DNA from 4 places in the Enterobacter roggenkampii genome. Region 1 is predicted to be linked to each of the others. Evidence: predicted binding sites of a transcription regulator. Region 1 holds the regulator's gene; each other region holds the start of a gene.
The links. Region 1 encodes PurR, which represses purine synthesis genes. Its sites were predicted from a motif close to CANGCAAACGTTTGCNTG; they were not measured.
Positions count from the first base shown of each region.

Region 2: pyrC (dihydroorotase) is a predicted target of PurR. The motif match lies at 3,211-3,228, and genes of this name have one in related genera.
Region 3: galS (HTH-type transcriptional regulator GalS) is a predicted target of PurR. The motif match lies at 4,229-4,246, and genes of this name have one in related genera.
Region 4: cvpA (colicin V production protein) is a predicted target of PurR. The motif match lies at 2,197-2,214, and genes of this name have one in related genera.

Region 1 covers NZ_CP017184.1:1,922,913-1,930,220, forward strand. Annotated here, with positions in the region: gene BFV67_RS09010 (riboflavin synthase) at 172-813, shown strand; gene cfa (cyclopropane fatty acyl phospholipid synthase) at 845-1,993, opposite strand; gene punC (purine nucleoside transporter PunC) at 2,292-3,491, opposite strand; gene punR (DNA-binding transcriptional activator PunR) at 3,606-4,517, shown strand; gene purR (HTH-type transcriptional repressor PurR) at 4,535-5,560, opposite strand; gene cydH (cytochrome bd-I oxidase subunit CydH) at 5,858-5,947, shown strand; gene BFV67_RS09040 (MFS transporter) at 6,110-7,276, shown strand.
Region 2 covers NZ_CP017184.1:1,712,918-1,720,225, reverse strand. Annotated here, with positions in the region: gene BFV67_RS07995 (YceH family protein) at 1-441, opposite strand, end outside; gene rimJ (ribosomal protein S5-alanine N-acetyltransferase) at 451-1,035, opposite strand; gene mdtH (multidrug efflux MFS transporter MdtH) at 1,272-2,480, shown strand; gene BFV67_RS07980 (lipoprotein) at 2,604-3,164, shown strand; gene pyrC (dihydroorotase) at 3,292-4,338, shown strand; gene dinI (DNA damage-inducible protein I) at 4,413-4,658, shown strand; gene bssS (biofilm formation regulator BssS) at 4,933-5,187, shown strand; gene solA (N-methyl-L-tryptophan oxidase) at 5,304-6,422, shown strand; gene BFV67_RS07955 (DUF2770 family protein) at 6,482-6,595, shown strand; gene BFV67_RS07945 (cytochrome b) at 6,804-7,308, shown strand, end outside.
Region 3 covers NZ_CP017184.1:3,118,403-3,125,710, reverse strand. Annotated here, with positions in the region: gene cirA (catecholate siderophore receptor CirA) at 1-33, shown strand, start outside; gene fghA (S-formylglutathione hydrolase) at 137-964, opposite strand; gene BFV67_RS14645 (YbfB/YjiJ family MFS transporter) at 1,103-2,251, shown strand; gene folE (GTP cyclohydrolase I FolE) at 2,354-3,022, shown strand; gene yeiB (DUF418 domain-containing protein YeiB) at 3,042-4,199, shown strand; gene galS (HTH-type transcriptional regulator GalS) at 4,355-5,377, shown strand; gene mglB (galactose/glucose ABC transporter substrate-binding protein MglB) at 5,673-6,671, shown strand; gene mglA (galactose/methyl galactoside ABC transporter ATP-binding protein MglA) at 6,751-7,308, shown strand, end outside.
Region 4 covers NZ_CP017184.1:3,290,740-3,298,047, reverse strand. Annotated here, with positions in the region: gene accD (acetyl-CoA carboxylase, carboxyltransferase subunit beta) at 1-77, shown strand, start outside; gene folC (bifunctional tetrahydrofolate synthase/dihydrofolate synthase) at 148-1,416, shown strand; gene dedD (cell division protein DedD) at 1,406-2,104, shown strand; gene cvpA (colicin V production protein) at 2,270-2,758, shown strand; gene purF (amidophosphoribosyltransferase) at 2,792-4,309, shown strand; gene BFV67_RS15485 (UbiX family flavin prenyltransferase) at 4,399-4,968, shown strand; gene argT (lysine/arginine/ornithine ABC transporter substrate-binding protein ArgT) at 5,267-6,049, shown strand; gene hisJ (histidine ABC transporter substrate-binding protein HisJ) at 6,276-7,058, shown strand; gene BFV67_RS15470 (histidine ABC transporter permease HisQ) at 7,147-7,308, shown strand, end outside.

The DNA.
Region 1 (7,308 bases):
GGCAGCAAGAAGAAAATGCAGGGGGTGCCAGCTATTGTAGCGGGCTTTAGCTATTTATCTAGTGAAAAAATCGCCAGAAAATGCGCTCCGCTGGCAACCTGTTTTTCCAACTGTTATTGTGGAGGGATTAAACGGTGTCATCACCGTTCGGAAAAAACAGGAGTTGTAAGCATGTTTACTGGTATTGTGCAGGGCACTGCCAAAGTGGTGTCCATTGATGAAAAACCTAATTTCCGTACTCATGTTGTTGAGCTGCCGGAATATATGCTTGAGGGCATCGAAACCGGCGCCTCGATTGCCCATAACGGCTGCTGCCTGACCGTGACCGAAATTAACGGCAACCAGATTAGCTTTGATTTAATGAAAGAGACGCTGCGGATCACTAACCTGGGCGAGCTGGTAGTAGGCGATACCGTCAACGTTGAGCGCGCGGCGAAGTTCAGCGATGAGATTGGCGGTCACCTGATGTCGGGGCACATCATGACCACTGCCGAAGTGGCGAAAATCGTGACCTCGGAAAATAACCGTCAAATCTGGTTTAAAATGCAGGACCCGTCATTAATGAAATACATCCTCTATAAAGGATTTATTGGCATTGACGGGATTAGCCTGACGGTGGGTGAAGTGACGCCAACGCGTTTTTGCGTGCATTTAATTCCTGAAACGCTGCAGCGCACCACGCTGGGCGCGAAAAAATTGGGGCATCGCGTGAATATCGAAATCGATCCGCAAACCCAGGCTGTGGTCGATACGGTGGAGCGCGTGCTGGCAGCAAAAGAAGCCGCAATAATAAAGACCGCAGAAGAAGAATAAAAAATAACCCCGGCTATCCGGGGTTATTTTTTTAGCGTGCGACACGCAGTCCGTGTTCAATCCCCCGGCTGAATACCACCTGCCAGAGCTGAATATCCCGTGCGCGAAACGCCCCCGCGCAGGCATTCAGATAATAGCTAAACATCCGTTTAAATCGTTCTGAATAGTTGTCCGCAATCTCGGGCCAGGCTTTCTGGAAACGTTCATGCCACGCCATTAAGGTGGTGTCGTAGTCCGCGCCAAAGTTATGCCAGTCTTCCATCACGAAATGGGATTCACTGGCGTTGGCAATCTGGCGAACGGACGGTAAACAACCATTCGGAAAGATGTATTTATTGATCCACGGGTCAACGTTGTTGTCGGTCCGCTTAGAGCCGATGGTGTGCAGCAGGAAGAGGCCGTCCGGTTTCAAATTACGATCCACCACCTCAAAGTAGGTATCGTAGTTTTTTGGCCCCACGTGCTCGAACATGCCGACGGAAACGATCCGGTCGAATTGCTCGTTCAAGTCACGGTAGTCCTGCAGCCGGATATCCACATTAAGACCCTGACAGCGCTCCCGCGCCATTTTTTGCTGTTCCGCTGAGATCGTCACGCCGACCACGCTGACGCCGTAGTGCTTCGCCATAAAATACGCCAGCCCGCCCCAGCCGCAGCCGATATCCAGAACGCGCATGCCGGGCTGTAGCTGCAGCTTCTCGCTGATCAGGCGCAGCTTGGCCTGCTGTGCTTCCTCAAGCGTCGACGCGTCTTTCCAGTAGGCGCAGGAGTATTGCATGAAAGGGTCCAGCATGCGGCTGAACAGGTCGTTGCCGAGATCGTAATGTTCTTTGCCGACGATCCATGCGCGTTTTTTACTTTGCAAGTTAAACAGTCGGGCAGAGGCGACACGCAGGGTGTCTTTCAGATTGCGGGGGAGTTGATTTTCCAGACCGGCGCGCAACACGCTGGCAAAAAAGATATCCAGACGTTCGCACTCCCACCAGCCGTCCATATAGCTTTCTCCCAGGCCTAACGATCCTTCCCGCAACACGCGTTTAAAAAAGTCGGGATGCTTAACCTGGGGATCGGATGGCGAAGATCCGTTGATAGTGATGCCTGCTCGACCTAACAGTTCACTGACGATCCGGGACCAGTTGTCGTCCGGAACGCTGACTTCTTCTATACACGATGAACTCATAGCTTCTCCATCACCCTGATGTGATCAGAACCTTCAAACAGCGTAGACGCTTTTTTTGGTTTGTGAGAAATCTCACGGTAAATACCGCGAGGCTAGTATCCGACGTAGAACAGAGGAAGGGAGATAACCCTTGCCGAAATGCCTTCCATGGTAAAACGGGAGCACTCCGGCTCCCGTTAACACTTAATATTTATCGTATTTAATCGAACCAAATTTAGTATAGGCCTCAAAATTTGGTGATTCAATAGAAAATTGTTAGCAACCTAATCACTGAAATGTAACATGATTTCTGGCGCAATCAGGCATGCGAAGTTTCCACCTGCGCGCCGTTATCCTGCTCGCGCTGCGCGGACGCCTGCATGCGGAAACCCAATACCGCCAGCGCTACGGTGAACAGCATCACGCTGGTGGTGGTCAACAGCGGCGTGGCAATCAGCGCGGAGACCACCAGACTTGCGAGGAAGCACAGACCCAGCTGCAGGGTATTTTGCAGCGCGGCGGCGCGGCCTGTCGCCTGCGGGAACGGACGTAACGCCTGTGCCACCACGATCGGGTAGATCGCTCCGTTCGCCACGGCCATCACGCAGAAGGGGATCAAAATTTCAGCCAGGCCCGCGCCCGGAATAAACCCGACGGCCCAGGTACCGATGACGCTCAGCGCATAGAGCACCAGCAGCCAAGGCAGCATCTGCTGACCTTCCCATTTTTGCAGCGCCGCGCGGCAGCCGTACCCGCCCACCAGGAACGCGATGGTCTGCGGAACATAGCTCAGCCCGATGGCCGCCGGGCTGTAGCCCATATCGTGCAGAATAAACGGCGAGCCGGTGAGCCACGCGAAGAAGCTGGCCGAACAGGCGGCATAAATCAGGACATTCCCGCGATACGCTTTGGCGCTCAGCAGGGAGGTGAAGGTAATCGGCGTCGCGTCGGCATGCGCCTCTTTTTTATGCGCGGGCTTAAGGGCAAACACCGGCAGCATCAGCACCAGCGTGATGGCAAACAGCGTGGCAAAAATGGCCTGCCAGTCAAAGTGCGCGAGGATCCAGCTGCCCAGCAGCGGAGCCAGGGCAGGGGAAAGACCCACCAGCGGCATAATGGTGGCGAAAATACGGTTTGTGCGGTTAGCCGGATAGTAGTCGGTCACCAGCGCCTGCCAGGTCACCGCCGCAGCACAGACGCCCACGGCCTGAACGAAGCGCAGCACCAGCAGCCAGGTAGCATCGCGCACCCACAGCATCCCCAGGCAGCCCACGGCAAAAATGGCCAGACCCAGCAGCAGCACCGGTTTACGGCCGAAGCGATCTGAGAGCGGTCCCCAGAGCAGCTGTGCGAAAGCAAAACCGGCAAGGAACAGGCTCAGGCTGGCGCTGATGGCCGCCGCAGGGGTTTGCAGGTCTTCCTGCATTGCGGCAAACGCGGGCAGGTACATGTCGGTGGCCAAAAAGCCCAGCACGCTTAAGCCGCCGAGCCAGACTAAAAATCCTTTCCTGGGTTGCATTCTTTTATTCTCCTGAGGAGGCAGGTATACGTTGGCGCAGAGTGTAGGGAGTGCAAAGCGGCTTGTGAAACGCTAATATTTGGCGGGTGCATTCAAATTTTTTGCAGGCAGAAAATGTGGTCAGATTATTCTCTTGAAGTGGTCGATGCTGTTGCGCGTAACGGCAGCTTTAGCGGTGCAGCGCAGGAGTTGCACCGCGTCCCTTCGGCCATCAGCTACACGGTGCGTCAGCTTGAGGAGTGGCTGGCGGTTCCGCTGTTTGAACGGCGGCATCGCGACGTGGAATTAACGCCCGCCGGTGCATGGTTTTTGAAAGAAGGGCGTTCTGTTATCAAAAAAATGCAGATCACCCGCGAACAGTGTCAGCAGATCGCCAACGGCTGGCGGGGGCATCTCGCCATCGCGGTAGATAACATCGTGAAGCCGGAACGCACCCGACAAATGATCGTGGATTTCTATCGTCATTTCTCTGACGTCGAGCTACGGGTCTCGCAGGAGGTGTTCAACGGCGTCTGGGATGCGCTGGCGGACGGCAGGGCGGAGATGGCGATTGGCGCGACGCAGGCGATCCCGGTCGGGGGACGTTACGCCTTTCGCGACATGGGGATGCTGAGCTGGAAATGCGTGGTGGCCAGCGATCATCCTCTGGCAGCGATGGAAGGTCCGCTGAGCGACGATACGCTGCGCAACTGGCCGTCTCTGGTGCTGGAGGATACGTCGCGTTCATTGCCCAAGCGTATCACCTGGCTTCTGGATAACCAGCGGCGGGTGGTGGCTCCTGACTGGGAATCATCGGCGACGTGCCTCAGCGCCGGGCTGTGCGTCGCGATGGTGCCCGCTCATTTTGCGCGTCCGCGCATCGATACCGGAGAATGGGTTGAACTGACGCTGGAGAATCCGTTCCCGGACGCGGCCTGCTGCCTGACCTGGCAACAAAATGATGTCTCGCCCGCCATGGCCTGGCTGCTGGATTATCTGGGAGACAGCGAAACCCTAAACCGGGAATGGTTACGGGAGCCAGCGTAGCTGGCCCCGTAAAGGGATTAACGACGGTAGTCGCGGAACGGACCGTCCGCAACGGAACGGCGTTCAATCAGGCGCGGGTGAACTTCAATGGACTGCGACTCTTCGCGCTTGTTGACGATCCTGTCCAACAGCATATTGAAGGCCGTTTCGCCCAGCGAATCTTTTGGCTGGTGAATGGTTGTCAGCGCCGGGGTGAAGAAGCGCGCGTTACGCACGTTGTCATACCCGATCACGGAAATATCCTGCGGTACGCGCAGACCCAGCTCATCGGCGGCGCAGAGTGCGCCCATGGCCATGATGTCACCGCCGCAGAAAACGGCGGTCGGGCGGTGCTGCTGGGAAACGATCTGCTGCATCGCGCGGTAGCCTGATTCCGGCTCAAAGTCGCCCTGCACGATCCAGTTTTCCGGCACGGTGATGAGCGCTTCTTCCATCGCTTTCATAAAACCGGCCAGACGGCCCGCGCCGGTGTTACGCTCCAGAGGACCGGGGATCACGCCAATCTCGCGGTGACCGCGTTCGATCAGGTAACGACCCGCCATGTAACCGCCTTCGAAGGCGTTGTCGATGACGGAGTCGGTGAAGTCCGCGCGCGCTTCACCCCAGTCCATGACCACCATGGGGATATGGCGATACTCTTCCAGCATCGACAGCACGGATTCCGGGTACTCGGAACACATGACCAGCAGGCCATCGACGCGCTTTTGCGCCATCATCGACAGGTAGGCGCGCTGTTTTTCTATGCTGTTCCACGCGTTGCCCAGAATCAGGGTATAGCCTTTCTGGAAGCAGTTCTTCTCTACCGCTTCAATGATCTCGGCAAAATAGGCCGCTTCACTGCTGGTCGCCAGCAATCCAATGGATTTGGTGTGATTAACCTTGAGGCTGCGCGCAACCGCACTTGGCGAATAGTGCAGCTCTTTGATCGCTGCCCAGACGGCGTTGCGCGTCTCTTCCGCCACGAAGCGGGTTTTGTTAATTACATGTGATACGGTTGTAGTGGAAACGTTTGCGCGTTTTGCTACGTCTTTAATTGTTGCCATTAAATGTCACTCCAGACCATATCCTAAACTCCTGAAAAACTTGAAGGTAAACGTTTGCCTTCTCTCACCCTTATCACGCAATCTTGAATTGCGGCACGCCGGGAAAACGACACGGGACGTCAGGAGGGGGTCAATGGCCGGTACGCTAATAAATTTAGCGTGGAATTTTGTCCTATCTTGATGAAAAGGGGAAGAGGTAAAGTGTTTATCAGCCTAAATCCAGGAAGATTTTTGACGTAAATTATGCAAAAATGAGCAGGCTCACTTTTCGTGGGGGGATTAAAAGGAGAAAAATTGATGAGTTCCGATCTGAAGTTTTCGCTGTTCACCACCGTGGTTGTGCTGGCTCTGATTGTCGCGGCGGGTCTGACGGCCGCGCTGCACTGATTTACGCGGAGGGAGAGCCTTCTCCCTCCCGCTCCCCCGATTGTTACTCCTAAGGCAAAAATCTTTTGCCATTTTGTTAACTTCTCATTTTTTGTGATTGATGTCATGCTTTCCGCTTCTTTGTTCTGTGTCACCACATGACACGGCATCCGGAGTTGACGCATGAAAATCAATTTTCCCCTGCTGGCCCTGGCGATTGGCGCTTTTGGGATTGGCACCACTGAATTTTCCCCGATGGGGTTACTGCCCGTTATCGCCCGCGGCGTGGACGTCTCGATCCCTGCGGCCGGCATGTTAATCAGCGCCTACGCCATTGGCGTGATGGTGGGGGCGCCGCTGATGACGCTTCTTCTTTCACACCGCGCGCGCCGCAATGCGCTGATTTTCCTGATGGCGATTTTCACCCTCGGCAACGTGCTTTCGGCCATTTCGCCGGACTACACCACGTTGATGCTTTCGCGTATTCTGACCAGCCTTAACCACGGCGCGTTCTTTGGGCTGGGGTCGGTTGTGGCGGCAAGCGTGGTGCCGAAACACAAGCAGGCCAGCGCCGTAGCCACCATGTTTATGGGCCTGACCATCGCTAACATCGGCGGCGTTCCTGCGGCAACCTGGCTGGGCGAGGTCATTGGCTGGCGGATGTCCTTCCTGGCGACGGCCGGACTGGGCGTGGTCGCGATGGTGGCCTTGTTCTTCTCCCTGCCAAAGGGCAGCGCCGGAGAACGTCCGGAAGTGCGTAAGGAGCTGGCGGTGCTGATGCGCCCGCAGGTGCTCTCCGCGCTGCTGACCACCGTGCTGGGGGCAGGGGCGATGTTTACCCTCTACACCTATATTTCACCGGTGTTGCACGATATCACCCACGCAACGCCTCTCTTCGTTACCGCGATGCTGGTGCTGATTGGCGTGGGCTTCTCGATTGGCAACTATCTCGGCGGGAAATTTGCCGACCGTTCCGTGAGCGGAACGCTGAAGGGCTTCTTAACCCTGCTGATTGTTATCATGATCGCCATTCCGTGGCTGGCGCGCAACGAGTTTGGTGCCGCGATCGCAATGGTCGTCTGGGGGGCTGCAACGTTCGCGGTGGTGCCACCGCTGCAGATGCGCGTGATGCGTGTCGCGCATGAAGCGCCGGGCCTCTCATCCTCGGTTAATATTGGCGCCTTTAACCTGGGCAATGCGCTCGGTGCGGCGGCCGGTGGGGCCGTGATTTCCGGTGGGCTGGGGTACAGTTTTGTGCCGGTGATGGGGGCGATTATTGCCGCGCTCGGTCTGCTGCTGGTGATGATGTCGGGTCGTAAACAGCCAGAAGCAGCCTGCGCTGCGGAATAAACCAAAAACGCAGAAGGGCGAGCCCTTCTGCG
Region 2 (7,308 bases), 210 kb from region 1:
AGGACCGTCTTCACGCGCGGCCAGCCCTTCGAGGGTCTGCTCGACCTCCTGCATATCGCTGAACTCATGCATACGGGAAGCGCGCGTGCGCAGTTCTCCCGGCGTTTGCGCTCCGCGCAGCAACAGCGTGGTGATGACCGCCACTTCCGCACTGCTCAGCTTCAGGTCACCGAATTCGGAGTTACAGAAGCGCTGTTCGTATTTGGTCACGCGGTTGCCGAAGCCGCTGACGGTGCGGAGATAGTGACGTTTTACCAGCGCATCCAGCACGTCCTGAACCTCATGCTCGCTGAGGTTCATCACCGGCTCGCGGTTGGTCTTCTGGTTGCAGGCCATGGTCACGGCGTTGACGGACAGCGGATACTGCTCCGGCGTGGTGACCTGTTTTTCGAGTAAGCACCCAATCACGCGCGCTTCTGTACCGTTTAGCTGATACTTCATCTTTTCTCCTTAACGACCTGCAGTCCAGTCCCGGGTGGTTAATGCCGTCAGAACGTGGTCGCGCCACTCTCCGTCTATCAGCAGATAGTCTTTGGCGTAACCCTCTTTCTCGAACCCTAAACGCGCCAGCAGATTTCCGCTGCGCTGGTTATGCGGCATATAGTTCGCCATAATGCGATGAATGTGCTGGGTGCGTTGCATATAGCGGATCGCTACCGTCAGCGCCTCGTACATCAGCCCCTGCCCCTGCCACTTCTGGCCGATGGAGTAGCCCAGGTAGCAGGCGTGAAACGATCCCCGCACCACGTTTGAAAAATTGGCGATCCCGATAATCTCTTTCTCTTCAGGATCCAGCAGCGCGAAATAAAACGCGCTGCCCTGCTTGTGAAATTCCGTAATCATGCTGAGGCGCGCCTGCCAGCCGGAAGGGTAACAATGGCTCTCATCCCGAACGGGTTCCCAGGGTTTTAAAAACTGGCGATTCTCGGCGTAATAATCCGCCAGACGCCAGGCATCACGCTCATGCACCAGACGAACGACCAGCCTGTCCGTTGTCAGACGCACTTTTGGCACATTGCTGCGATAGCCAAACATCGATACCACTCCTTCCCGTCACTTCAGCTTGCCCATTAGCTTTACTATACCTGCGCCTGCGCCGTCTGTGAAAACAGTGACATACCATTTTCACCTCTTTTCACATTTTTCGATGAGAACTCTCTATCAAAGCACCCTTTTGATAAAAAAATATTGTCACGTGCAGGGGTGGGAAAAAACGCGGCGACACCGCAGAATGTTAGCGTGCTCACCATCTTATTTTCCCTGGAGGGAAAATGTCCCGCGTATCACAGGCCAGGAGCCTGGGTAAATATTTCCTGCTCGTCGATAACATGCTGGTCGTGCTCGGCTTTTTTGTCGTTTTTCCGCTTATTTCGATCCGCTTTGTCGATCAGATGGGCTGGGCGGCATTAATGGTCGGCATTGCCCTGGGGCTACGCCAGTTTGTCCAGCAGGGCCTGGGCGTCTTTGGCGGGGCTATCGCTGACCGCTTTGGCGCGAAACCGATGATCGTCACCGGTATGCTGCTGCGCGCGGCAGGGTTTGCCACGATGGCGGTCGCCCAGGAGCCCTGGCTGCTCTGGTTCTCCTGTTTCCTCTCCGGTATCGGGGGCACGCTGTTCGATCCGCCCCGCACCGCGCTGGTGGTAAAGCTGATTCGCCCGCAGCACCGCGGCCGTTTCTTCTCGATTCTGATGATGCAGGACAGCGCCGGGGCGGTTATCGGCGCCCTGCTGGGAAGCTGGCTGCTGCAGTATGACTTCCGTCTGGTCTGCGCGGCTGGGGCGGTGCTCTTTATGCTGTGCGCGCTGTTTAATGGCCTGTTCCTGCCGGCATGGAAACTGTCAAGGGTGAAAGCGCCGGTTCGGGAAGGGCTGGGCCGCGTCCTGCGCGACAGACGTTTTGTCACCTATGTGTTGACCCTGACGGGATATTACATGCTGGCCGTGCAGGTCATGCTGATGCTGCCGATCATGGTTAACGACATTGCAGGTACCCCTGCGGCGGTGAAATGGATGTACGCCATCGAAGCCTGCCTGTCGTTAACGCTCCTCTATCCGATTGCCCGCTGGAGCGAGCGGCGTTTTCGCCTGGAGCATCGCCTGATGGCCGGACTGTTCCTGATGACGCTGAGCATGATGCCGATCGGCCTGGTGAACACGCTCCAGCAGCTGTTTACGCTGATTTGCACGTTCTATATTGGCTCGATCATCGCCGAGCCTGCCCGCGAAACGCTGAGCGCCTCGCTTGCGGATGCGCGTGCACGCGGCAGCTATATGGGGTTCAGCCGACTGGGGCTGGCGCTTGGCGGGGCATTAGGTTACGCCGGCGGCGGCTGGTTGTTTGATGCTGGCAAAGCGTTAAATCAACCTGAACTTCCGTGGATGATGCTGGGCGTGGTGGGCTTTATGACGCTACTCGCCCTGTGGTGGCAGTTCAGCCAGAAACGCAGCGCGAGCGGCATGCTCGAGCCTGGCGCGTAGCCTTTCCCTCGGGCGGGAGCCCTTCCCGCCCCACTTCTCAGTTTTTTCTGCTGGTTTCTGCCCATTCACGCTGACATACTGGCGTAACAGGACAGAAGCGCCGATTTTTCGTTGAGGAACACTATGAAGAAAATTGTCTTAGCCGCGGCATTGATTGTCAGCGGCCTGCTGGTTGGCTGTAACCAGCTCACGCAATACACCGTCAGTGAACAGGAAATTAATCAGGCGCTGGAAAAACATAACAATTTCTCGAAAGACATTGGCGTACCGGGTCTTGCCGATGCGCATATCGTGCTCACAAACCTCACCAGTCAAATCGGACGTGAAGAGCCAAACAAAGTCACCCTGGCCGGTGATGCGGACCTCGATATGTCCTCCCTTTTTGGCAATCAGAAAGCCAACATCAAGCTCAAGCTGAAGGCACTCCCTGTTTTCAACAAAGAGAAAGGGGCGATTTTCCTGCAGGAGATGGAAGTGGTCGACGCGAAGGTGTCTCCGGACAAGATGGCGCCAGTTCTGCAAACCCTCATGCCCTATCTGAATCAGTCGCTGCGGAATTACTTTAACCAGCAGCCCGCGTACGTCTTAAGTGAAGACAAAAGCAAGGGTGAAGCTCTGGCGAAAAAATATGCAAAAGGTATAGAGGTGAAACCGGGCGAAATTATCATTCCTTTCACCGATTAACCTGAAGGGCGCTGAGGCGCCCTTTTTTTTCACGGAAAAGTGTGCAAACGAAAACGTTTCCGCTTATGATTTGTGTCCGGCAAAAACAGCCATCCTTATGACTGATTCCTGACAAGCCGGAGCTTCCATGACTGCACAACCCCAGGTTCTTAAAATCCGCCGCCCTGACGACTGGCATATCCATCTGCGTGATGGCGATATGCTGAAAACCGTCGTGCCTTATACCAGCGAAATTTATGGCCGCGCGATTGTCATGCCTAACCTGGTGCCACCAGTCACCACCGTCGATGCCGCGATAGCCTATCGCCAGCGCATTCTCGACGCCGTTCCTGCGGGACACGATTTTACCCCGTTGATGACCTGCTATCTGACCGATTCACTGGATCCGAACGAAGTGGAGCGCGGGTTTAACGAAGGCGTCTTTACGGCAGCGAAACTCTACCCGGCGAATGCCACCACCAACTCCAGCCACGGCGTCACCAGCATTGATGCCATTATGCCGGTGCTGGAACGCATGCAGAAACTGGGTATGCCGCTGCTGGTTCACGGCGAAGTAACGCATGCCGAGATTGATATCTTCGACCGCGAAGCCCGTTTTATCGAGACCGTGATGGAGCCTTTGCGCCAGCGCCTGCCCGCGCTGAAGGTGGTCTTCGAGCATATCACCACCAAAGACGCGGCAGAGTACGTGCGTGACGGCAACGATCTTATCGCCGCCACCATTACGCCACAGCACCTGATGTTTAACCGTAACCACATGCTGGTGGGCGGGGTGCGCCCTCACCTCTACTGCCTGCCTATTCTTAAGCGCAACATCCACCAGCAGGCGCTGCGCGAGCTGGTCGCCAGCGGGTTCTCCCGCGCGTTCCTCGGTACCGATTCCGCGCCTCACGGCCGCCATCGTAAAGAGGCAAGCTGCGGCTGCGCGGGCTGCTTCAACGCCCCAACGGCGCTTGCCAGCTACGCAACCGTGTTTGAAGAGATGAACGCGCTGGAACATTTCGAAGCATTCTGCTCCCTTAACGGCCCGCGCTTCTACGGCCTGCCGGTCAACGACACCTTCATCGAACTGGAGCGTAAAGCGAGCCACGTTGAGGAGTCCATTGCGCTGACGGACGACACGCTGATTCCCTTCCTGGCGGGTGAAACCGTAAGCTGGACGGTAAAACGTTAAAAAATCAGTGCCCCTTGTTGTCAAACTGATTATATACCTGTATAAATAAACAGTATATTACACAGGGGGCATTTATGCGTATTGAAGTCACCATAGCCAAAACTACCGTTCTGCCTGCCGGCGCGCTTGATGCACTGGCAGGCGAATTATCCCGTCGTATTAACAACACCTTTCCCGACAACGCGGGTGCCGTCACGGTGCGTTACGCCGCGGCGAACAACCTCTCCGTCATTGGCGCCGCAAAAGAAGATAAAGATCGCATCAGCGAAATCCTCCAGGAAACGTGGGAAAGCGCTGACGACTGGTTCATCACGGATTAACACTGCTCCCTCATTGTGTTTTTTTGCCGGGTCGCCCCGGCTTTTTTTTGCCTCATAATCCTGTAAGTTCAAAATAATTCGGCATCTTCTTTAAAAATCGTGAACGAGATGGTGTTTTATTGTTCGAACAATCCTAAAAAGCAGAAAAATGTGTTGCCACCTGTTTATTTTTCCCTTCGGAACCCTTATTACTTGGTATACTGAAGTTGCTTTCAGAAAAACATGCATTGAACCTCAAAGCCGTTGTCTTCTAACACGCATTAAGGGGGTTATAATGGAAAAGAATAGTGAAGTCATCCAGACCCACCCACTTGTTGGCTGGGATATCAGTACCGTAGATAGCTACGATGCGCTGATGCTGCGTTTGCACTACCAGACCCCAAATCAACTCAACCGTGAAGAAGCGGAAGTTGGACAGACGCTGTGGCTAACAACAGACGTCGCCCGTCAGTTTATTTCTATTTTAGAAGCAGGTATTGCAAAAATAGAATCTGGCGACTACCAGGAAAATGAGTATAAACGGCACTAAGCTTATGCCCACTTTTCTCTCTACAGGCACCCTCGCGGTGCCTTATTTATTTCTCCCTTGTCTAACCCCGCGTTGTTAATTACTCTGCTAACAAAACATCAGTTTATGAGATGCATATGAGATACGACTTAATCATTATTGGCAGCGGCTCCGTAGGATCTGCCGCAGGCTATTACGCAACACAGGCTGGTCTGAAGGTTCTGATGATCGATAGCCATCTGCCTCCTCATGCGGAAGGCAGCCATCATGGCGATACCCGCCTCATCCGCCATGCGTACGGTGAAGGTGAACGCTACGTTCCGCTGGTGCTTCGCGCCCAGACGCTGTGGGATGAACTGGCGAAACAGACCGAAGATCGTATTTTCGAGCGTACGGGCGTCATCAACCTGGGCCCGGCACATTCTGCGTTTCTCGCTGGCGTCGAACGCAGCGCGAAAGCGTTTAATCTGGACGTTGAGAAGCTGGACGCGACGGGCATTACCGCACGCTGGCCCGAAATTACCGTCCCGGACGATTATATTGGCCTCTTTGAAGCCCACTCCGGGGTGCTCCATTGCGAAACGGCGATCAAAACCTGGATCGAGCTTGCTGCGAAGGCAGGCTGCGCGCAGCTATTCAACTGTCCGGTAGAGGCCATCACCCATGATGATAATGGCATCACGGTCACCACTATTGACGGCGATTATTCAGCGTCCCGCCTGCTGGTCAGCGCAGGTACCTGGGTTACCCGCCTGCTGCCCGATCTGCCGATCCAGCCGGTGCGCAAGGTCTTCTCCTGGTTCCAGTCGGATGGCCGTTACAGCGCCCAGAATAAATTCCCGGCCTTCACCGGCGAATTACCCAACGGCGACCAGTTCTACGGCTTCCCGTCAGAAAAAGACGCGCTGAAAATCGGTAAACACAACGGCGGCCAGGCGATCTCCTCCCCTGAAGAGCGTAAACCTTTCGGCGCCTTCCCACAGGATGGTTCAGAGGCCTTCTCGTTCCTGCGCACTATTCTTCCGGGCGTCGGTGGCTTGCTGTATGGCGCGGCCTGTACCTACGACAATACGCCGGATGAAGACTTTATCATTGATACGCTGCCGGGGCATGACAACACCCTGCTCATCACTGGACTGAGCGGCCACGGCTTTAAGTTTGCTTCCGTTCTGGGTGAAATCGCCGCGCAGTTTGCCCAGGGCATTGCGCCGCAGTTTGATCTGACGCCCTTCTCCCTCTCGCGTTTTAACGGATAATCCGCACGGGCGCCGGAGGTCACGGGGCCCGCTTCATTCACACCGCATGTTGGGGCGTTATGCGCAAGATCGTTAGCTTTCTGATGAATAATATTCGCGAGCATTTTATGCTCTATCTCTTATTGTGGGCGCTGCTGGCCATTATTGATTTTGTTTACATTGTATTTTATTGAAAAGCCTTACTGACAATAATTGACGTTAATTTATCTTTATTGAAACTTATAATTTCATCTTGCACGAAGAGATTGAATTAGCGTTAGCGATCCTTTTCAAAATTGCTGAAATAAATAAAATAAAAATCAATAGCCAATTTTTTCAGTTGCAATATCCCGCCTTCCCGTTCATTTTTACCCTTCGGTTAATTTGAAAATGGACATTCTGATGCAATGGCGTAACTCTTCCCGGCGCTACGGAATAATATCCATAGCTTTGCACTGGATATTTGCTCTTGCCGTCTACGGTATGTTTGGACTTGGACTCTGGATGGTCACGCTCAGCTATTACGATGGCTGGTATCACCAGGCGCCGGAATTGCATAAAAGTATTGGTGTCCTGCTGATGCTGGGGCTGGTTTTCCGCGTGATCTGGCGGCACATTTCCCCACCGCCCGGCGCGCAAAAGACTCACAGCAAATTTACCCGCGTCAGCGCAGTCGCCGCGCATATTGCCCTTTATGCGCTGCTGTTTGCCATCCTGATTAGCGGCTATCTTATTTCGACGGCTGACGGTAAGCCGATTAACGTTTTTGGCCTGTTCGAGGTTCCGGCAACCCTTAGCGATGCCGGCGTTCAGGCCGACACGGCGGGGGTTGTTCACCTCTGGCTCGCCTGGAGCGTGGTGATTCTGTCCGTGCTGCACGGGCTTGCCGCCCTTAAACACCATTTTA
Region 3 (7,308 bases), 1.2 Mb from region 1:
CGCTACTTTGTCGGCGTGGATTATAAGTTCTGATGTAGCCATGTGCCGGGTGGCGGCTGCGCCTTACCCGGCCTACATAAGGGCACAGGCCCGTAGGCCCGGTAAGCGAAGCGCCACCGGGCAAAACAGGCGGTGCTTATGCAAACAAATGCTCCGCATGGAAGCGGAGATGATCCTCAATAAAGGACGCGATGAAATAATAGCTGTGATCGTATCCCGGCTGAATGCGCAGCGTCAGCGGCCAGTCTTTCTGGCGTGCCGCTTCTGCCAGCACCGCAGGCTGCAGCTGTCCGGCGAGGAACTGGTCCGCATCACCCTGATCGATAAGGGTGGGAATGGCTTCTTCAGCTTTGCTGGCCAGCATCAGCGCGCAGCTGTCCCATGCCTGCCATTTTTCCACATCCTCACCCAGATAGTGTGTGAAGGCTTTCTGCCCCCACGGCACCTGCGTTGGGTTCACAATCGGTGCAAATGCCGACACGCTGACGTATTTCCCCGGATTTTTCAGCGCCATGATGAGCGCCCCGTGTCCGCCCATCGAGTGGCCGCTGATCGCGCAGCGCTCGCCAACCGCAAACTGCGACTGCACCAGCGCAGGAAGTTCATCCCGAAGGTAATCATACATGCGGTAGTGGCGCGCCCAGGGCTGCTCGGTCGCATTGAGATAAAACCCGGCGCCTTTGCCCAGGTCGTATCCGGCATCGTCGGCCACATCGTCGCCACGCGGGCTGGTGTCTGGCATCACCAGCGCAATGCCCAGCTCGGCGGCAATACGCTGCGCGCCCGCTTTGGTGGTGAAGTTTTCGTCGTTACAGGTCAGGCCGGAAAGCCAGAACAAAACCGGCGGGTTTTCCGTCGGCGGCAGGAAAATGCTGAACGTCATTGCACAGTTCAGAGAGGTGGAGTCGTGCCGCCAGCGCTGCTGTCGACCTTCAAAACAACGGTGCTCTTCGAGCAGTTCCATGCAGGGCTCCTTAATGAGAATGCGTATTCATAAAACCCATAATACAGCCTTTTCATTGACCTGTGAGTAACTTTCACTTTCGCCAGACGGCGAGATGCTGCATCATAAATTTACTTTTCTTTAACAATTGGAGCGGTCATGGCGCTGCGTATTGCGCTCAGTGGGTTTGTCGTTCTGGTGGTGGCGATGGGGATAGGGCGCTTTGCCTTTACGCCTCAGGTACCGCTGATGATTGCTGCCGGACAGCTTACGCTGACCAGCGCGGGTCTGGTGGCGGCGATGAATTATCTGGGCTATCTGGTGGGGGCGTGGGATGCGATGCGTGCGCACCGCTTCGTTGAAACGCGCCTCTGGCTGGGCATCACCGGCGCGGTGGCGCTGACGCTGCTCTCCGCGGCAGCGGATAACGCCGTCGTGCACGGCCTGCTGCGCTTCGTGATTGGCTGCATGAGCGGCTGGTCGATGGTACTCATTGCCGCCTGGACCAACGAACGGCTGGGGCAGCTGGGTAAACCGGGCCTGAGCGCTGCGGTGTTTGCCGGACCGGGGGCGGGCATTGCCCTGAGCGGGCTGCTCGCCGTCTATATTCAGGCGAAGTCCCTGTCGGCCGGGGCGGCATGGCAAATCTACGGCGTACTGGCGCTGGTGCTGATTGCGCTGGTGGCGCGCTACCTGCCGCGATCCGGGCAGCTCCATCGACCCGGCACCGCGCCGGAGCCGCTGGTGCTGACGGCGGATTTAACGCGTCTGGTCTGGAGCTACAGCCTGGCCGGGTTTGGCTATATCCTTCCGGCGACCTTCCTGTCGCAAATGGCGGCCGTGCGTTTTCCCGGCAGCCTGTTTGCCCAGTTTGTCTGGCCGATTTTTGGTCTCGCCGCCGTGGTGGGGATTGCGCTCAGTATTCTGTTACGCCATACCTCAACGGCTAACCGCAGGCTGGCGATCGTACTGTGGTTACAGGGCGCAGGCGTGCTGGCGGCCTGGCTGTTGCCGGGGATTGGCGGTTTGCTGACGGGTGGGCTGCTGGTGGGCGGCGGCTTTTTGTGTGCCGTGCAGCTCTCTCTTTTATACGGCCGCGAGCTGGCGCCAAACCACACGCGTTATATGGCAGGCCTGCTCACCACCGGGTATGCGATTGGGCAGTTGATTGGTCCGGTCACCTCGGCGTTATCAACCTGGCTTACCCACCGGCTGGAGCCCGCACTGGGGCTGGCGGGCATTGCGCTGTTCGTTGGAGGAGCGCTTGTCTGGAATCGTCACGCTGAAAGGCAACAGCAATCGCAATAATTATCGTCGTGAATACTGGATTATGTGCGCCGCCTCACGCACAATGAACGCATACTTTTGCCACAACGAGGGCAAAAGAGGCCACACCTGCAGGAGAACAAAATGTCATCACTCAGTAAAGAAGCTGCCCTGGTCCATGAAGCCCTGGTTGCGCGCGGTCTTGAAACGCCACTGCGTCCGCCCGTACAGGATTTGGACAATGAAACCCGCAAGCGTCTGATTGCCGGTCACATGACCGACATCATGGAGCTGCTGAATCTCGATCTGAGTGACGACAGTCTGATGGAGACGCCGCACCGCATCGCGAAAATGTACGTCGACGAAATTTTCTCCGGCCTGGATTACGCCAACTTCCCGAAAATCACCGTCATTGAAAACAAGATGAAAGTGGATGAGATGGTAACGGTCCGCGATATCACGCTGACCAGCACCTGCGAACACCATTTCGTGACCATCGACGGTAAAGCGACCGTGGCGTATATCCCCAAAGATACGGTGATTGGTCTGTCGAAGATCAACCGCATCGTGCAGTTCTTCGCTCAGCGTCCGCAGGTGCAGGAGCGCCTGACCCAGCAGATCCTGACCGCGCTGCAAACGCTGCTGGGCACTAATAACGTGGCCGTCTCTATCGACGCGGTTCACTACTGCGTGAAAGCGCGCGGCGTGCGCGATGCCACCAGTGCGACCACCACAACCTCGCTGGGCGGTCTGTTTAAATCGAGCCAGAATACCCGCCAGGAGTTCCTGCGCGCCGTACGTCACCACAACTAAGTCTGACAGGGCAGGGACCATGGAGCGAAACGTCACGCTCGATTTTGTTCGCGGCGTCGCCATTCTCGGTATCCTGCTGCTTAATATCGCCGCCTTCGGTTTGCCGAAGGCGGCGTATCTCAATCCCGCGTGGTATGGCGACATCACCCGCAGTGATGCCTGGACCTGGGCAATCCTCGATCTCTTTGCGCAGGTCAAATTCCTTACGCTCTTCGCCCTGCTGTTTGGCGCAGGCCTGCAGCTTCTCCTCAAACGCGGCACGCGCTGGATCCAGTCGCGCCTGACGCTGCTGGTTATCCTCGGCTTTATCCATGGCCTGTTCTTCTGGGACGGCGATATTCTTCTCGCGTATGGGTTAGTCGGGCTCATCTGCTGGCGCCTCATTCGCGATGCGCACAGCGTTAAAAGCCTGTTCAACACCGGCGTGATGCTCTATGTCATGGGGCTTGGGGTACTGCTGCTGCTGGGGATGATCTCCGGGGAGACGACGAATCGTGCCTGGATCCCGGATGCTGCTAACCTGCAGTACGAACAGTTCTGGAAGCTGAAGGGCGGTACGGAAGCGATAAGCAACCGCGCGGATATGCTGGGGGATAACCTCCTCGCGCTGGGCGCGCAATACGGCTGGCAGCTGGCGGGCATGATGCTGATGGGCGCGTCACTGATGCGCACCGGCTGGCTGAAAGGGGAATTCAGCCTGCGTCACTATCGTCGCACAGGCGCCGGTCTGGTGCTGCTCGGCGTGCTGATTAACCTCCCGGCGGTGATAGCGCAGTGGCATATCCACTGGGATTACCGCTGGTGCGCGTTCCTGCTCCAGGTGCCGCGTGAACTGAGCGCACCGTTCCAGACCATCGGCTACGCGGCGCTGATCTACGGCTTCTGGCCCTCGCTTTCTCGTCTGTGGATGGTCAGCGCTATCGCCTGCGTAGGACGCATGGCGTTAAGCAATTACCTCCTGCAAACGCTGATCTGCACCACGCTTTTCTATCGCTTTGGCCTGTTTATGAAATTCGACCGACTTACGCTGCTGGCGTTTGTTATTCCGGTCTGGGCAGTAAACCTGGCGTTTTCTGTTCTCTGGCTACGCTATTTCCGCCAGGGACCGCTGGAGTGGGTATGGCGTCAGTTAACCGCACGTGCTTCAGGGATATCATTGAAAAATACATCCAGATAACGATCTGGATCACAATCATTAACAAAACGGATGTAAGCGTTTTCATGACTGTGAGCTTCTTCACGTAGTCCCCTTTCTCTCGCTGCCAAAATAGCCACCTTGCTAAACACAGGGGGTGTCTGTGAGTTGCTGCAATCCTTTGAAGGATGGTGAATATGATCACCATTCGTGACGTCGCTCGTCAGGCGGGCGTTTCTGTGGCTACCGTCTCACGCGTGCTGAACAATAGCGCGCTGGTCAGCCCTGAAACCCGAGAAACCGTAATGAAAGCCGTGACCCAGCTCGGGTACCGGCCAAATGCCAATGCCCAGGCGCTTGCGACGCAGGTCAGCGACACCATCGGCGTGGTGGTAATGGATGTCTCGGATGCCTTTTTCGGAGCACTGGTGAAAGCGGTCGATATGGTCGCCCAGCAGCATGAGAAATATGTCCTGATCGGCAATAGCTATCATGAGGCGGAAAAAGAACGCCATGCCATTGAAGTACTGATCCGCCAGCGCTGTAACGCCTTGATTGTTCACTCAAAAGCCTTAAGCGATGAAGAGCTAACCGGATTGATGGAGCAGATCCCGGGCATGGTGCTGATCAACCGCATCGTCCCCGGCTATGCCCACCGCTGCGTCGGGCTGGATAACGTCAGCGGCGCCATGATGGCCACGAAAATGCTCATTAACAACGGGCATCAGCGGATCGGTTATCTGGCCTCCAGCCACGCGATTGAAGATGACGAACTGCGGCGCGAGGGGTGGCAAAACGCCCTGAAAGAGCACGGCATTACGCCATCCGAGAGCTGGGTGGGGACCGGCACGCCGGACATGCAGGGCGGTGAAGCGGCGATGGTGGAGCTGCTGGGCCGCAATCTGCAGCTGTCTGCGGTGTTTGCCTATAACGACAGCATGGCGGCAGGCGCCCTGACGGCGCTGAAGGATAACGGCATTGCGGTGCCACAGCATTTATCACTCATTGGTTTCGATGATATCCCGATTGCCCGTTACACCGACCCGCAGCTGACAACCGTGCGTTACCCGATTGCCTCTATGGCGAAACTGGCGACTGAGCTGGCGTTACAGGGGGCCGCAGGCATGCTGGATCCGGGGGCAACACACTGTTTCATGCCGACTTTAGTGCGCCGCCACTCCGTCGCGGCCCGGCAAATTGTGGTTCCGATCACTAACTGATTACATGTGGTGATGTAACCGTTTTCAATCTGTGAGTAAATTCACAGTATCTTAACAAGGCGCTGACTATGATGTCAGCGTTTTAGGGGCTGAAACGCTATGTAACAGTGATTATTCACTTTCACTATAGCCAATGTGCCGCAAACAACGAATAAAACGCATTTCTGGAGCGTTACCGAACACGGAAGAGAGAAATTTTATAAGTGAACCTCGGCTGTCAGTAACGTTTTATTAACATCTGCCCGCCGCTCGTTATTCACAAGAACTACCCTGCATAAAAAAAACCGGAGATACCATGAATAAGAAGGTGTTGACCCTGTCTGCTGTAATGGCAAGCATGCTTTTTGGTGCAGCAGCGCACGCTGCGGATACCCGTATTGGTGTGACCATCTATAAATACGACGACAACTTCATGTCTGTTGTGCGTAAAGCGATTGAGAAAGATGCGAAAGCAGCGCCAGACGTTCAGCTGCTGATGAACGACTCCCAGAATGACCAGTCCAAACAGAACGACCAGATCGACGTTCTGCTGGCGAAAGGCGTGAAAGCCCTGGCCATCAACCTGGTTGACCCGGCTGCAGCAGGCACGGTTATTGAAAAAGCGCGCGGCCAGAACGTGCCGATCGTCTTCTTCAACAAAGAACCTTCCCGTAAGGCGCTGGATAGCTACGACAAAGCGTATTACGTCGGTACCGACTCCAAAGAGTCCGGTATTATTCAGGGCGATCTGATCGCGAAACACTGGGCGGCGAACCCGAACTGGGACCTGAACAAAGACGGTCAGATTCAGTTCGTGCTGCTGAAAGGCGAACCGGGCCACCCGGATGCTGAAGCGCGTACCACCTACGTTATCAAAGAGCTGAACGACAAGGGCCTGAAAACCCAGCAGCTGGCGTTAGATACCGCGATGTGGGATACCGCTCAGGCGAAAGATAAGATGGACGCGTGGCTGTCCGGCCCTAACGCCAACAAAATCGAAGTGGTTATCGCCAACAACGATGCGATGGCAATGGGTGCGGTAGAAGCGCTGAAAGCACACAACAAATCCTCTATCCCGGTATTCGGCGTAGATGCGCTGCCAGAAGCGCTGGCGCTGGTTAAATCCGGTGCGATGGCCGGTACCGTGCTGAACGATGCCAACAACCAGGCGAAAGCCACCTTCGATCTGGCGAAAAACCTGGCCGATGGCAAAGGTGCGGCAGATGGCACCAACTGGAAAATTGACAACAAAATCGTTCGCGTACCTTACGTGGGCGTAGACCAGTCCAACCTGGCTGAGTTTATCGGTAAATAAAAGAGTTAACTTGTCTTCACTGGGCGCAACGAGTTGCGCCCTTTTATAACGCGATATGCGAGGCCAACAAGGTATAATTATGGTCAGCACAACAACTCAGTCATCCGGTGAATACCTGTTGGAAATGAGCGGTATCAACAAGTCATTTCCCGGCGTTAAGGCACTCGATAATGTTAATTTAAAAGTGCGTCCTCACTCTATTCATGCCTTAATGGGGGAGAACGGTGCGGGTAAATCAACATTATTAAAATGTCTTTTTGGGATCTATCAAAAAGATTCTGGCAGCATTCTTTTTCAGGGGAAAGAGATCGATTTCCATTCAGCGAAAGAAGCACTGGAAAACGGTATCTCGATGGTTCACCAGGAATTAAACCTGGTGCTGCAGCGTTCAGTCATGGATAACATGTGGTTGGGGCGTTATCCCACCAAAGGTGTTTTTGTCGATCAGGACAAAATGTATCGCGACACCAAGGCAATTTTCGACGAGCTGGATATTGATATCGATCCGCGCGCCCGCGTGGGAACATTATCCGTCTCCCAGATGCAGATGATCGAAATTGCCAAAGCGTTCTCCTATGATGCGAAAATTGTCATCATGGACGAACCGACATCCTCATTAACGGAAAAAGAGGTTAAC
Region 4 (7,308 bases), 1.4 Mb from region 1:
TGATGAATCTGCCAGCGCCGAACCCGGATGAGCCGCGTGAAGGCGTGGTGGTACCGGATCAGGAACCCGAGGCCTGATAACTGAAAAGGGCAGGGCCGGTTGGCGCTGCCCTTTTGCTTTCTAATCTGTTAATGACAACCGGGCATTATGGAAAATAAAAGCATTCCCCAAGCCACGTCGCCCCTGGCCGCGTGGCTTTCTTATCTGGAAAACCTGCACAGTAAAACCATCGATATGGGGCTTGAGCGCGTAAGCCAGGTTGCCGCGCGTCTTGATGTGCTGAAACCGGCGCCTTTCGTGTTCACCGTCGCAGGCACCAACGGCAAAGGTACCACCTGCCGCACGCTGGAATCCGTCCTGATGGCGGCGGGCTACAGGGTCGGCGTGTACAGCTCGCCACATCTGGTACGCTACACCGAGCGGGTTCGTGTGCAGAACCGCGAGCTGCCGGAGTCGGCGCATACGGCATCGTTCGCGGAAATTGAAGCCGCGCGCGGAGAGACCTCATTAACCTATTTTGAATACGGCACTCTGTCGGCCCTGTGGCTGTTCAAACAGGCCCAGCTGGACGTGGTGATCCTTGAGGTTGGTCTTGGCGGACGTCTTGATGCGACCAATATCGTCGATGCAGACGTGGCGGTAGTGACCAGCATCGCGCTGGATCATATCGACTGGCTGGGGCCCGATCGTGAAAGCATTGGCCGCGAGAAGGCCGGTATTTTCCGGGCAAATAAACCTGCCGTGGTGGGCGAGCCGGACATGCCGCACACCATTGCTGACGTGGCGAACGAAAAGGGCGCACAGCTGCTGCGCCGCGGCGTTGACTGGCAGTATGAGGTTCAGGACAACGGCTGGCGCTTTAGCGACGCGCAGGGGGCGCTGGATAACCTGCCGCTGCCGCAGGTCCCGCAGCCAAATGCGGCAACCGCGCTGGCGGCACTGCGCGCCAGCGGCCTCGTGGTCAGCGAACAGGCGATCCGCGAGGGTATACAAAACGCGATTCTGCCGGGACGTTTCCAGATTGTGAGCGAGTCACCGCGCCTGATTCTGGATGTGGCGCACAACCCCCACGCGGCGGCGTATCTCGCGGGACGTCTCAAATCGTTACCAAAAACCGGGCGCGTGCTGGCGGTTATCGGTATGCTTCATGATAAAGATATCGGCGGGACGCTGGCCTGCATGGAGAGTGTGGTCGATAGCTGGTATTGTGCTCCTCTGGAGGGGCCACGCGGCGCGACGGCTGAGCAACTGATGGAACATCTCGGCAAAGGCGCAATCTACAGTAGCGTGGCGCAGGCCTGGCATGCCGCGATGGCGGAGGCTAAACCAGAAGATACCGTGCTGGTGTGTGGTTCATTCCACACGGTGGCACATGTCATGGAAGTGATGGACGCGGGGAGAACCGGTGGCGAGTAAGTTTCAGAACCGTTTAACAGGAACCATTGTGCTGGTCGCGCTCGGGGTGATTATTCTTCCCGGGCTGCTCGACGGGCAGAAAAAGCATTATCAGGATGAGTTTGCCGCGATTCCGCTGGTGCCGAAACCGGGCGACCGCGATGAGCCGGATATGCTGCCCGCGGCGACGCAGGCGCTGCCTGCTCAGCCTCCGGAAGGGGCGGCGGAAGAGGTGCGCGCGGGCGATGCCGCCGCACCGTCGCTCGATCCGTCTCGCCTGGCGGCCACGAGCAACAGCGATATCGATCCTGTGCCGGTCGAGCAGCCTAAACCGGTTGAAAAACCGAAGCCGGTTGAGAAGCCGCAGCCGAAACCGCAGCGTGATAAAGCGGCAGAACAGCTCGCCGCAGCGTCAGAGACGCCTCCGCCAGCAAAACCGACGCAGCAGGACGCTGCTGCCCCAACGGGCAAAGCCTACGTGGTGCAGCTCGGTGCGCTGAAAAATGCGGACAAGGTGAATGAGGTGGTGGGTAAACTGCGCAGTGCGGGATATCGTGTTTACACTTCACCTTCCACGCCGGTGCAGGGTAAAATTACCCGTATCCTCGTGGGGCCAGAAGCGTCTAAAGACAAACTGAAAGGGTCGCTGGGTGAGCTGAAGCAGATCTCCGGCCTGAGCGGTGTGGTGATGGGCTACAGCGCGAACTAAGTACGACCTGCTCCTGTAAGAGAGAGGCGATAAGCCACGGCGTTGAACATTTTTTCAGCGCCTTTTTTATTTACGCGCGGGAAGGAAATCCCTACGCAAACGTTTTCTTTTTCTGTTAGAATTCGCCCCGAACTGGATGACAGGGCGTTTAATCGTGGGACACATATGGTCTGGATTGATTACGCCATCATTGCGGTGATTGGTTTTTCCTGTCTGGTTAGCCTGATCCGTGGCTTTGTTCGTGAAGCGTTATCGCTGGTGACCTGGGGTTGTGCTTTCTTTGTCGCCAGTCATTACTACACTTACCTGTCTGTCTGGTTCACGGGCTTTGAAGATGAACTGGTCCGAAATGGAATCGCTATCGCGGTGCTGTTTATCGCAACGCTGATTGTCGGCGCTATCGTCAATTACGTGATAGGTCAGCTGGTCGAGAAAACCGGTCTGTCAGGAACGGACAGGGTACTCGGGATCTGTTTCGGGGCGTTGCGAGGCGTGCTGATTGTGGCCGCGATCCTGTTCTTCCTGGATACCTTTACCGGGTTCTCCAAAAGTGAAGACTGGCAGAAATCGCAGCTCATTCCAGAGTTCAGCTTCATCATCAGATGGTTCTTTGACTATCTGCAAAGCTCGTCGAGTTTTTTGCCCAGGGCATAAACCCTGAGATGTGGCTTAACGAGGAAAAGACGAATGTGCGGTATTGTCGGTATCGCCGGTTTCATGCCGGTAAACCAGTCGATTTATGACGCGTTAACGGTGCTTCAGCACCGTGGGCAGGATGCTGCGGGTATCATCACCATTGATGCAAACAACTGCTTCCGTTTACGCAAGGCGAATGGCCTGGTAAACGATGTGTTTGAAGCCCGCCATATGCAGCGTCTGCAAGGTAATATGGGGATCGGTCACGTTCGTTATCCTACCGCTGGCAGTTCCAGCGCCTCTGAGGCACAGCCTTTCTACGTCAACTCACCGTATGGCATCACCCTTGCCCATAACGGCAACCTGACCAACGCGCATGAGCTGCGCAAAAAGCTGTTCGAAGAGAAACGTCGCCACATTAACACCACCTCTGATTCTGAAATCCTGCTCAACGTGTTCGCCAGCGAGCTGGATAACTTCCGTCACTATCCGCTGGAAGCGGACAACATTTTTGCCGCGATTGCCGCGACAAACCGTCAGATCCGCGGCGCGTACGCCTGCGTGGCGATGATCATCGGTCACGGCATGGTGGCCTTCCGCGATCCAAACGGCATTCGTCCGCTGGTGCTCGGCAAGCGCGACCTCGGCGATGGCCGTACCGAATATATGGTTGCCTCTGAAAGCGTGGCGCTGGATACCCTGGGCTTCGAATTCCTGCGCGACGTTGCGCCGGGCGAAGCGGTGTATATCACCGAGAAGGGCCAGCTGTTTACCCGCCAGTGTGCCGACAACCCGGTCAGCAACCCGTGCCTGTTTGAATACGTTTACTTTGCCCGTCCGGACTCCTTCATCGACAAGATTTCCGTCTACAGCGCGCGCGTCAATATGGGCACGAAGCTCGGCGAGAAGATTGCCCGCGAGTGGGACGATCTCGACATCGACGTGGTGATTCCTATCCCGGAAACCTCCTGCGATATCGCGCTGGAGATCGCCCGCATTCTGGATAAGCCATACCGTCAGGGCTTCGTGAAGAACCGCTACGTTGGCCGCACCTTCATCATGCCGGGGCAACATCTGCGCCGTAAGTCCGTGCGCCGCAAGCTGAACGCTAACCGCGCGGAATTCCGCGACAAGAATGTTCTGCTGGTGGATGACTCCATCGTTCGCGGTACTACCTCTGAGCAGATTATCGAGATGGCACGCGAAGCGGGTGCGAAGAAAGTCTATCTGGCCTCTGCTGCGCCGGAGATTCGCTTCCCGAACGTGTACGGTATTGATATGCCAACCGCCAACGAGCTGATCGCTCATGGCCGTGAAGTGGATGAAATTCGCCAGATCATCGGCGCTGACGGCCTGATTTTCCAGGATCTCAACGACCTCATCGACGCGGTGCGTGCCGAGAATCCGGAAATTCAGCAGTTTGAATGCTCCGTGTTCAACGGCATTTACGTGACCAAAGACGTTGACCAGCAGTACCTCGACTATCTTGATTCGCTGCGCAACGACGACGCCAAAGCCGTTCAGCTGCAAAACGATCTCGAAAGCCTAGAGATGCACAACGAAGGTTGATGTTCCGGCAGGTGAGGGCGTATGCCCTCACTTGCAACTCCCCGCAAAATCCTGCACAGTCTGCCCTGAAATCAGTAAGGGCGAAAATCATGAAACGACTCATAGTTGGGCTCAGCGGTGCCAGCGGCGCGATTTACGGCGTACGTTTGCTACAGGTTCTGCGTAACGTGGCGGACGTCGAAACCCATCTGGTGATGAGCCAGGCGGCGCGGCAGACCCTCTCTCTGGAAACCGATCTCACCCTGCGCGATGTTCAGGCGCTTGCGGATGTCGTTCACGATGCCCGTGATATCGCCGCCAGCATCTCCTCAGGCTCGTTTAAAACCGCCGGCATGGTAATCCTGCCCTGTTCAATCAAAACGCTCTCCGGCATTGTGAACAGCTATACCGACACCCTGGTGACGCGTGCGGCGGATGTGGTGCTGAAGGAGCGGCGTCCTCTGGTGCTGTGCGTGCGGGAAACGCCGCTGCACCTGGGCCATCTGCGCTTAATGGCGCAGGCTGCTGAGCTGGGGGCTGTGATCATGCCGCCGGTGCCCGCTTTCTACCATCGTCCGCAAACGCTGGACGACGTTATCAACCAGACCGTTAACCGCGTACTCGATCAGTTTGACATCGACCTGCCAGACGATCTCTTCACCCGCTGGCAGGGTGCCTGAATCTGTGCACAAAGCAGGTGCATGAAAAGACACGTTGCCCTGTTTCAGGGCAATTATGCAACGGCGATCATATCCTCGACATTTAATTCGTTTTTTCCCTTTTTCTCTCTCCGGTTCGTTCGGCAGACCTGCTATCTTTCACCATTAAGGCAGTATCGCAACGTTTTATTAACATATTTAACGTCGAAGTTTTAACCAGACGGCAATGTGGCATAAGACCTGCAAGATGAAGCCTGCAACACAACACACAACACACAACACAATACATAATAAAATCACGGTACTTGAGGGTAAATGTATGAAGAAGACGGTTCTGGCTCTGTCTTTGCTGGTGGGGTTAAGTGCGGCAGCAGGTAGCTACGCAGCGCTTCCACAGACGGTTCGTATCGGTACAGACGCAACCTACGCGCCATTCTCTTCCAAGGATGCGAAAGGCGATTTCGTGGGGTTTGATATCGATCTGGGTAATGAAATGTGCAAACGCATTGCGGTGAAATGCACATGGGTGGGCAGCGACTTTGACGCGTTAATCCCGTCGCTGAAAGCCAAGAAAATCGACGCCATTATCTCTTCTCTTTCCATCACTGAAAAACGCCAGCAGGAGATTGCCTTCTCTGAAAAGCTCTACGCCGCGGATTCTCGCCTGATTGCGCCTAAAGGCTCCCCGATTAAGCCCACCATCGACTCGCTGAAAGGCAAGCATGTCGGCGTGCTTCAGGGCTCGACGCAGGAAGGCTATGCCAATGCTAACTGGCGTGAGAAGGGCGTAGACGTGGTGGCTTACCAGAACCAGGATCTGATTTACTCTGACCTGGCGGCAGGCCGTCTGGATGCGGCGTTCCAGGATGAAGTCGCCGCGAGCGAAGGCTTCCTGAAGCAGCCTGCGGGTAAAGACTACGCGTTTGCAGGCCCGTCGGTGAAAGATAAAAAGTACTTTGGCGACGGCACCGGGATTGGCCTGCGTAAGGATGATACCGAGCTGAAAGCCGCCTTCGACAAAGCCTTTGCAGAGCTGCGTAAAGACGGTACTTACGACAAACTGGCGAAGAAATACTTCGACTTCAACGTATACGGTGAATAACACCTGGCGGTGACGCACCGGAAAGGTGCGTTACGGGAGCGGTTGACCCAATACGGTGCATTTGATGCACTGTATTGGATCGCTGTGTGCATACTTACGCATTAATAATGCAAAAATTCCCGCTGGAAAGGCATTAATCTTTGCCTGACTGAGGGGATTAATGGCACATTAGCACCACCCCGTCGTCGTAAAAATCCCGTATGAAGACAGTTTGTTGAGGACAAATATGAAAAAACTCGTGTTGTCATTATCACTGGTACTGGCCTTTTCCAGCGCCACCGCGGCATTCGCAGCTATTCCGCAGAAAATTCGAATTGGTACCGATCCTACCTATGCGCCGTTCGAATCGAAGAATTCAAAGGGTGAACTGGTCGGTTTTGACATCGATCTGGCCAATGAGCTGTGCAAACGCATCAAAGCACAGTGTACCTACGTTGAGAACCCGCTGGATGCGCTGATCCCGTCCCTGAAAGCGAAAAAAATCGACGTAATCATGTCCTCCCTCTCCATTACCGAAAAACGCCAGCAGGAGATTGCCTTCACCGACAAACTCTACGCGGCCGATTCACGTCTGGTGGTGGCGAAATCGTCTGATATTCAGCCTACGCTGGAATCGCTGAAGGGCAAACGCGTGGGCGTGCTGCAGGGTACCACTCAGGAAACCTACGGCAACGAGCACTGGGCACCGAAGGGGATTGAAATTGTCTCCTATCAGGGCCAGGAAAATATCTACGCTGACCTGACGGCAGGCCGTATTGATGCCGCATTCCAGGATGAAGTCGCGGCTAGCGAAGGCTTCCTGAAAACGCCGGTAGGTAAAGATTACAAGTTTGGCGGCCCGTCTATTAAGGACGTTAAGCTGTTTGGTGTGGGCACCGGTATGGGCCTGCGCAAAGAAGACAACGAACTGCGTGAGGCGCTGAACAAGGCGTTCGCTGAAATGCGCGCAGACGGCACGTACGACAAGCTGGCGAAAAAGTACTTTGATTTTAATGTTTACGGCGGCTAATCGCCCCGTCATATAACGTGCGGCCCCTCCCACGGCGGGAGGGGAAAAGACACGGTTCCACCACTCACGATACGACAGGGCTCGCGGTATGCTGTACGGATTTTCTGGCGTTATTTTACAGGGCGCGCTTGTCACCCTTGAGCTGGCTATCAGCTCCGTGGTGCTGGCGGTGCTGATAGGTCTGGCAGGCGCAGGGGCGAAGCTTTCAGCTAACAAACCGCTGGCGCTAATCTTTGAAGGCTACACCACG